Regions from separate parts of the Metabacillus schmidteae genome, predicted to be linked through region 1. Evidence: a T-box and tRNA genes for the amino acid it is inferred to sense, from the RefSeq annotation. Region 1 holds a T-box; the other holds one or more tRNA genes.
What was found. The T-box of region 1 lies ahead of tyrS (tyrosine--tRNA ligase). A T-box ahead of a tRNA ligase gene usually reads a tRNA of that ligase, here a tRNA-Tyr.
Positions count from the first base shown of each region.

Region 2: it encodes a tRNA-Tyr, which carries the amino acid that the T-box ahead of tyrS (tyrosine--tRNA ligase) is inferred to sense. The anticodon was not compared.

Region 1 is NZ_CAESCH010000001.1:1,634,045-1,638,387, forward strand. Features, by position in the region: gene HWV59_RS07850 (Gfo/Idh/MocA family protein) at 1-820, shown strand, start outside; gene HWV59_RS07855 (MarR family transcriptional regulator) at 975-1,460, shown strand; T-box leader at 1,465-1,685, shown strand; partial or broken gene tyrS (tyrosine--tRNA ligase) at 1,732-2,959, shown strand; gene HWV59_RS07865 (ABC transporter permease) at 3,334-4,296, shown strand; gene HWV59_RS07870 (carbohydrate ABC transporter permease) at 4,311-4,343, shown strand, end outside.
Region 2 is NZ_CAESCH010000001.1:503,422-507,764, forward strand. Features, by position in the region: rRNA gene HWV59_RS02460 (23S ribosomal RNA) at 1-1,186, shown strand, start outside; rRNA gene rrf (5S ribosomal RNA) at 1,439-1,554, shown strand; tRNA gene HWV59_RS02470 (tRNA-Asn) at 1,564-1,638, shown strand; tRNA gene HWV59_RS02475 (tRNA-Thr) at 1,641-1,713, shown strand; tRNA gene HWV59_RS02480 (tRNA-Glu) at 1,731-1,805, shown strand; tRNA gene HWV59_RS02485 (tRNA-Val) at 1,814-1,889, shown strand; tRNA gene HWV59_RS02490 (tRNA-Thr) at 1,893-1,965, shown strand; tRNA gene HWV59_RS02495 (tRNA-Tyr) at 1,983-2,066, shown strand; tRNA gene HWV59_RS02500 (tRNA-Gln) at 2,141-2,215, shown strand; tRNA gene HWV59_RS02505 (tRNA-Lys) at 2,219-2,291, shown strand; tRNA gene HWV59_RS02510 (tRNA-Gly) at 2,296-2,370, shown strand; tRNA gene HWV59_RS02515 (tRNA-Ala) at 2,381-2,456, shown strand; gene sigW (RNA polymerase sigma factor SigW) at 2,678-3,241, shown strand; gene HWV59_RS02525 (anti-sigma factor family protein) at 3,257-3,859, shown strand; gene cdaA (diadenylate cyclase CdaA) at 3,978-4,343, shown strand, end outside.

The DNA.
Region 1 (4,343 bases):
TCCATCAAAACGTAGTGAACTTGGAATTCAAGTGATGAAAGCAGGTAAGGATTACTTTACAGACAAAGCACCATTTACTTCCCTGGAACAATTGGAAGAGGCAAAGAAAGTGGTTGCGCAGACCGGACAAAAGTATATGGTGTATTACAGTGAACGTCTCCATGTTGAAGGGGCTGTATTTGCTGGTGATCTCATTGAGGAAGGTGCCATTGGTCAAGTAATTCAAGTTACCGGATTTGGGCCACACCGCTTAAATGCACCGAGCCGACCTGAGTGGTTTTTTAAGAAAGAGCAATATGGTGGGATACTATGTGATATAGGCAGTCATCAAATCGAACAGTTTTTGTACTATGCTGGCTGTCAGGATGCGAAAGTCCTGCATAGTAAAATAGCAAACTATCATAATAGTGAATTTCCTGAGTTAGAGGATTATGGTGATGCCACACTTGTTGGTGATAATGGGGCCACAAATTACTTCCGAGTAGATTGGTTCACACCTGATGGATTAAGTACATGGGGAGACGGAAGAACGTTTATTATCGGAACAGAAGGAACAATTGAGATTCGCAAATATGTTGATCTTGCAAGAGAACAAAGTGGAAATCATGTGTACTTAGTCAATAAAGGCGGAGAACAATATTTTAACGTTACCGGCAAAGTCGGATATCCATTCTTCGGGCAACTCATCCTGGATTGTATGAACCGAACAGAAACAGCGATGACTCAGGCTCATGCCTTTAAAGCTGCTGAATTGTGTTTGCTTGCACAAGAGCAGGCCATCGTTGTTTCAGAACATAAAGCCACAAGCAATATAAACTGAAAATGGCTGAAACCCCCCGTACAATTAGTATTGGGGGTTCTTTGTATATTTGACCTTGCACTATTAAATATTTTCCGTTAAAATCGTTTCATAGCTAACGATTATGATTCAAAGTAGGTGAGATTTTATTCATATATATAATAGAGATGGAGAATTGCTTCAAGAAGAGGTCGATACAATCAGCTCGTTAACAAAGTTACCAATAGATTCACTTAATTTGGATGCAGTTGCTGTTGTAACGAATATCTATAGAATAGCACAAGGGTTAAAGAATAAAATGGAGCAGGAAGTACTTTCAGAATATGGACTTTCTTGGACTTCATTTTCGATTCTTTATGATTTATGGATATGGGGCTCTCTTGAAACAAAAAAACTTGCTGAATCAGCAGGTGTGTCAAAAGCTACAATAAGTAACATAACAAATACATTGGAACGAAAAGAACTTTGCTACCGGAAAGTTGATGACAAAGACAGAAGAAATACCTTTGTCTTGTTGACTGAAAAAGGGAAGAAAGTGATAGAAGAGCTGTACCCACGCTTCCATACAGGTGAAGTTGACATTGTTTCCAGTTTAAGTGTGTCAGAACAAGTATCAATTGCAAACTTACTAAGAAGAGTCATTAGGGAAAATAAATTTTAATAAAGTACAAGCGAAGATAGGAAAAGAAGTAGTCGTTATCTCCCTGTTTACAGAGAGTCGATGGTAGGTGTGAATCGATACAAAGATAACACGAATTACATTCCTTGAGCTTTCTTTGTTGTTAAAATTTCAGCAAAGAACGGTCAAACCGTTATCCAGTAAGCGGAAGAACATGATTCTTCAACAAGGGTGGTACCGCGTGAACAAGTCAACCACGTCCCTTTTTTTAGGGATGTGGTTTTTTTATATTAAAAACTGAGGAGAGATCCGGATGAAATTAACTGAGGCACAAACAGTAGAAGTAAAAAGGCAGCTTGAGATATACAGTCAGGGTGTACAGGAAATTATCCCAACGGAAGAATTAGAAGCTAAAATTGCGAAGTCAATTGTTGAAAAACGACCATTAAAAATCAAATTAGGATTAGATCCATCAGCCCCTGATGTTCACCTTGGTCATACTGTTGTATTAAACAAAATGAGACAATTTCAAGAGAATGGACATATTATTCAACTCATTATCGGGGATTTTACCGGAAAAATAGGTGACCCAACAGGAAAATCTATTGCTAGAAAGCAGTTGACAGGAAGAAGTAAAACATAACGCTAAAACATACTTTGAGCAATTTGCAAAAGTTATCGATATGGAAAAGGTTGAATTGCACTATAATTCTAAATGGTTGTCTCAACTAAATTTCGAGGATGTTATTCAACTTGCTGGAAAAATTACGGTAGCGAGACTTTTAGAAAGAGATGATTTTGAAGAAAGAATTGCATTTAATAAACCAATATCTCTGCACGAATTCTTTTACCCATTAATGCAAGGTTATGATTCTGTTGTTTTAGAAAATGATATTGAACTAGGCGGGACAGATCAGCATTTTAACATTTTGATGGGTAGACATTTCCAAGAGAAGTTTGGTAAAGAAAAGCAAGTAGCCTTATTAATGCCTTTGTTAGAAGGACTTGATGGTGTAGAAAAAATGTCAAAATCCAAGAAAAATTACATCGGAATTGATGAAAGTCCACAAGAAATGTACGGAAAATCCATGTCAATTCCTGATGAATTAATGATCAAGTACTTTGAACTTGTAACTGATTTTACACCAGCTCAAATCAACATATTGAAGGAAGAGCTTGATAATGAAATTTTACATCCAAGAGATGCAAAAATGCTGCTTGCTAAAACGATCGTGCGTATGTACCACGGGATAGAAGCGGCTGAGAAAGCAGAAAGCCAGTTTATTTCTGTGTTTCAAAAAGGAGCTATGCCTGAAGAGATTCCAGTTTTTAAGTGGAAGGGCAACGAGGAAGTATCAGTTGTGGATTTACTTGTTGAACTAAAGCTACTACATTCTAAAAGCGAAGCGCGAAGAATGATTGATAATAGGGGTGTTAAGCTAAATGGTAAAAGGATAGAAGATGTTTCAATGCAGATTACACTGACAGACGAATTAGTTGTGCAAGTTGGTAAGCGTAAATTTTTAAAAGTGATGAGGTAACTTTTACCTTATTAACGTTTCCTGAAAGAGAGACCGTCAGATATATTTTCTGGCGGTTTTAATCATGTTGACAAACAAACGAACTTAGTTGATGCAAGGACCCGCTGTGGAAGTTTTCTATATCAACATGCCAATTACTTTGTATTAGAAAATGTCATTTACAATGTTTACCGGCTAATATTCTATAGCGAACCTAATTGCCCAATCCCGCCTCACCCCTTACAAACACTAGCTTTCTCAAAAAAAGTCAATGAAATAGAAAAAGTGCAATCGATAAAAATCACCTGATAAATAAAAAGTGTCATTGCAGGAAATGCAAGGGTGAAATACCTTTAGATTAATCAAACAAGTTTAAAAAGAAGGAAGGTGTCAAAGTGGAAAGAGAAATTGAGATACAACAAAAAGTAACCGTTTACAAAAAGGAGGCGAAAATAAAAAGTCTCTATAGAATCATAGCAAAAGATAAGTATTTATACCTCCTTGCATTACCAGGCATTCTTTATTTCCTTGTATTTAAGTACGTACCAATGCTCGGGATTGCCATCGCTTTTCAGGATTATTCACCTTATCTGGGCTTTGCTGAGAGCAACTGGGTTGGGTTTAAACATTTTCAAGCATTGTTTGCTAATCCGGATTTTTGGTTAATATTTCGGAATACATTGGCGATTAGCTTCTTAAATCTACTATTATTTTTTCCATTACCGATTATTTTAGCGATCATGCTGAATGAATTAAGAAGTCAATTTTACAAGAGAACCGTGCAATCGATTATCTATTTACCTCATTTTCTTTCATGGGTTATTATTGCGACCTTGACATTTATGATGTTATCCCAGTCAGAAGGACTAATTAATCAGATTCTTGTCTTTTTAGGCTTTGAAAAAGTTCAATTTTTGACGAATCCCAATACATTTTGGTTGATGTTAACCTCTCAATCGATATGGAAGGAAGTTGGTTGGGGGACCATTATTTTCTTAGCAGCGATTGCGGGAGTAAATACACAGCTTTATGAAGCGGCAAAAATGGATGGAGCGAATCGATTACAGCAAATTTGGCATGTGACCTTGCCTGCAATCCGAAATGTTATCTTGATTCTTCTTATTTTAAGATTAGGTGACATTATGGAGGTAGGATTTGAACAAGTTTTCCTTATGTATAACGGAGCTGTAGCAGAGGTAGCGGAAGTGTTTGATACGTTTGTGTATAGAGTTGGTATTCAACAAGGACAATTCAGTTACAGTACAGCTATCGGATTATTCAAATCTATTGTTGGACTGATATTGGTTGTTGGTGCAAATCGTTTAGCAAAGAAATTTGGAGAAGAAGGTATTTATTAGAGGGGGTGTTTAAGATGAAGGTATCGAGGGGAGACCGGGTTTTTAAT
Region 2 (4,343 bases), 1.1 Mb from region 1:
AGAAGGGGTGCTTTTTAGGGTGAATAGCCCGGAAAAGCCGCAGTGAATAGGCCCAGGCGACTGTTTAGCAAAAACACAGGTCTCTGCGAAGCCGCAAGGCGAAGTATAGGGGCTGACGCCTGCCCGGTGCTGGAAGGTTAAGGGGAGAGGTTAGCGCAAGCGAAGCTTTGAACCGAAGCCCCAGTAAACGGCGGCCGTAACTATAACGGTCCTAAGGTAGCGAAATTCCTTGTCGGGTAAGTTCCGACCCGCACGAAAGGCGTAACGATCTGGGCACTGTCTCAACGAGAGACTCGGTGAAATTATAGTACCTGTGAAGATGCAGGTTACCCGCGACAGGACGGAAAGACCCCGTGGAGCTTTACTGTAGCCTGATATTGAATTTTGGTACAGCTTGTACAGGATAGGTAGGAGCCTGAGAAGCCGGAGCGCTAGCTTCGGTGGAGGCGTCGGTGGGATACTACCCTGGCTGTATTGAAATTCTAACCCACAGCCCTGATCGGGCTGGGAGACAGTGTCAGGTGGGCAGTTTGACTGGGGCGGTCGCCTCCTAAAATGTAACGGAGGCGCCCAAAGGTTCCCTCAGAATGGTTGGAAATCATTCGTAGAGTGTAAAGGCACAAGGGAGCTTGACTGCGAGACCTACAAGTCGAGCAGGGACGAAAGTCGGGCTTAGTGATCCGGTGGTTCCGCATGGAAGGGCCATCGCTCAACGGATAAAAGCTACCCCGGGGATAACAGGCTTATCTCCCCCAAGAGTCCACATCGACGGGGAGGTTTGGCACCTCGATGTCGGCTCATCGCATCCTGGGGCTGTAGTCGGTCCCAAGGGTTGGGCTGTTCGCCCATTAAAGCGGTACGCGAGCTGGGTTCAGAACGTCGTGAGACAGTTCGGTCCCTATCCGTCGTGGGCGTAGGAAATTTGAGAGGAGCTGTCCTTAGTACGAGAGGACCGGGATGGACGCACCGCTGGTGTACCAGTTGTCTTGCCAAAGGCATAGCTGGGTAGCTATGTGCGGAAGGGATAAGTGCTGAAAGCATCTAAGCATGAAGCCCCCCTCAAGATGAGATTTCCCATCACACTAGTGAGTAAGATCCCTGAAAGATGATCAGGTTGATAGGTCAGAGGTGGAAGCGCGGTGACGTGTGGAGCTGACTGATACTAATCGATCGAGGACTTAACCTATTAGAAAAGCGGAAGAAGCCCGTTTAAATCCATAGGGCATTGGAGCGATCGAGCAGAAGTCGTTCTTTGACTTCGTACGAGAGAGTGAAATGACCGTAGGATTTGGCTTCTGTAGCTGGACAGAGTAAGAGCATAAACTCAGTAAGTGAATTGAATTGTGAATCGTTATCTAGTTTTGAAGGAATATTATTTTCTTTGAAAAAAGACTTGAAAAATCCCTTCAAAATAGTATAATAATTTTTGTCACAAATGTCTGGTAATGATGGCGAAGAGGTCACACCCGTTCCCATGCCGAACACGGAAGTTAAGCTCTTCAGCGCCGATGGTAGTTGGGGGTTTCCCCCTGTGAGAGTAGGACGTTGCCAGGCTTTGATTGTTCCGCAGTAGCTCAGTGGTAGAGCTATCGGCTGTTAACCGATCGGTCGCAGGTTCGAATCCTGCCTGCGGAGCCATTGCTTCCATAGCTCAGTTGGTAGAGCACTTCCATGGTAAGGAAGAGGTCACCGGTTCGAGCCCGGTTGGAAGCTTAAAGGAATATCATTAAGGCCCATTGGTCAAGCGGTTAAGACACCGCCCTTTCACGGCGGTAACACGGGTTCGAATCCCGTATGGGTCACCATTTAAATTGGAGGATTAGCTCAGCTGGGAGAGCACCTGCCTTACAAGCAGGGGGTCGGCGGTTCGATCCCGTCATCCTCCACCATATGCCGGTGTAGCTCAACTGGTAGAGCAACTGACTTGTAATCAGTAGGTTGGGGGTTCAAGTCCTCTCGCCGGCACTCTTTCTTTATAATATGGAGGGGTAGCGAAGTGGCTAAACGCGGCGGACTGTAAATCCGCTCCTTAGGGTTCGGCAGTTCGAATCTGCCCCCCTCCACCATTTTATAATTAAATCTTTCTAATGAGTTGTGAATAATTTCACTATTAAAGGGAATAGTATTATTACTTAATTAATGGGCTATAGCCAAGCGGTAAGGCATCGCACTTTGACTGCGACATGCGTTGGTTCGAATCCAGCTAGCCCAGCCATTAGAGCCATTAGCTCAGTTGGTAGAGCATCTGACTTTTAATCAGAGGGTCGAAGGTTCGAGTCCTTCATGGCTCATTTTGCGGAAGTAGTTCAGTGGTAGAACACCACCTTGCCAAGGTGGGGGTCGCGGGTTCGAATCCCGTCTTCCGCTCCAACGGCACCATGGGGCCTTAGCTCAGCTGGGAGAGCGCCTGCTTTGCACGCAGGAGGTCAGCGGTTCGATCCCGCTAGGCTCCACCAAAAACTTGATATAATGTTTTTACATATAAGCGATAAACCTCTGTTTATCGCTTTTTTGATGCATTATCATATTTATCTAACAAGAATTCATTGAAAAGAAATAAAGTTTTCTCCATACTTCAACCAAAATTTGTTAAAATAATTTTATGTGAAAAAAATGAAACTTAGCAGCATTCTATTACGTATAAAAGATAGCCGCAGAGTGCGGGGGTATGATAAATATGGAGACACTAATAAGAAAAAGAATAAAACAAGTAAAAAAGGGAGATCAAAACGCATTTGCTGAAATAGTTGATATCTACAAAGATAAAATTTATCAATTATGTTATCGGATGCTTGGGAATGCTCATGAAGCAGAAGATATTGCACAAGAAGCATTTATAAGAGCATATGTTAATATTCATACGTATGATATGAATAAAAAGTTCTCAACATGGTTATACCGTATCGCAACGAATTTATCGATTGATCGAATTAGAAAAAAGAAACCAGATTTCTATTTAGATGCAGAGGTATCAGGTACTGATGGTTTAAATATGTATTCTCAAGTAGCGGCAGATGTTTCATTACCAGAAGAAGAACTTGAAACGTTAGAATTACAACAAACGATTCAAAGAGAAATATTAAAATTACCTGATAAGTATCGAACTGTAATTGTATTGAAGTATATTGATGAACTATCACTAAATGAAATTAGTGAAATCTTAACAATACCAGTTGGTACGGTTAAAACTCGTATACATCGAGGCAGGGAAGCTTTGAGAAAGCAATTAAGGTATATATAAAAAGAGGTGAAAAAGATGAGCTGTTCTTCAGAATATGTACAACTTTTGCATAAATATTTAGATCATGAACTATCACCTGCTGAAGAGAAAGATGTAAAAGAACACCTTCATAGGTGTGAAGCTTGTTATCAGCATTTTCACGAACTTGAGAAAGCAGTAGCGTTCGTTCAAAGTACATCACATATAGAAGCACCATTAAATTTCACTGAAGGAATCATGAACAGCCTTCCTAAAGAAAAAAGAACTGTATCATGGAATAGATGGTTTAAAGGACATCCGCTTTTAACAGCTGCATCCCTTTTTATCCTTTTAATGGTAAGTAGCTTATTTTCTGCATGGAATGAGGATCAGCACTTCAGTGTTTCAAAACAGGAAAATCTTGTTGTCGAAAATAGTAAAGTCATTGTTCCGAAAGATGAAGTAGTGAAAGGTGATGTGATCGTCAAAAATGGGACCTTGGAAATACAAGGTACAATAGAAGGCGATGTTACTGTTATTAATGGAGAACAATATATGGCATCTGCAGGTAATGTAACAGGAAAAATTGAAGAGGTTGACGAAGTATTTGAATGGTTATGGTATCACATTAAAAGGATATCTGAGGACGTAGTAAGTTAACGGCAGGGTCATCGAAATGGTGGCCTTTTTACATAGCTCTATATAAAATGATATAATGGGATAGTTGTCAAAATAGTAATAAAGAATAGAATAAAGTTAACTCATGGAGGACAAGTGAATGGGGTATGAGGTTTTACCAATATTGAATGACATACCAATATTGCATTACCTCGGTATAGCTATTGATATTCTCCTTGTATGGTACGTTATATATAAATTAATTATGGTTGTAAGGGGAACAAAAGCTGTTCAGTTGTTAAAAGGAATAACGGTTATAATCGTGGTCCGTATGTTAAGTCAATATCTTGGTTTAAGTACTTTGCAATGGTTAATGGACCAAGCCCTAACATGGGGTTTCTTAGCAATTATTATCATATTCCAACCAGAGCTTCGCAGAGCTTTGGAACAACTGGGAAGAGGTCGGTTATTTTCTAGAAGTGGCTTACCGGGAGAAGATGATCCTGAAGTCACTGTAGAAGCTATT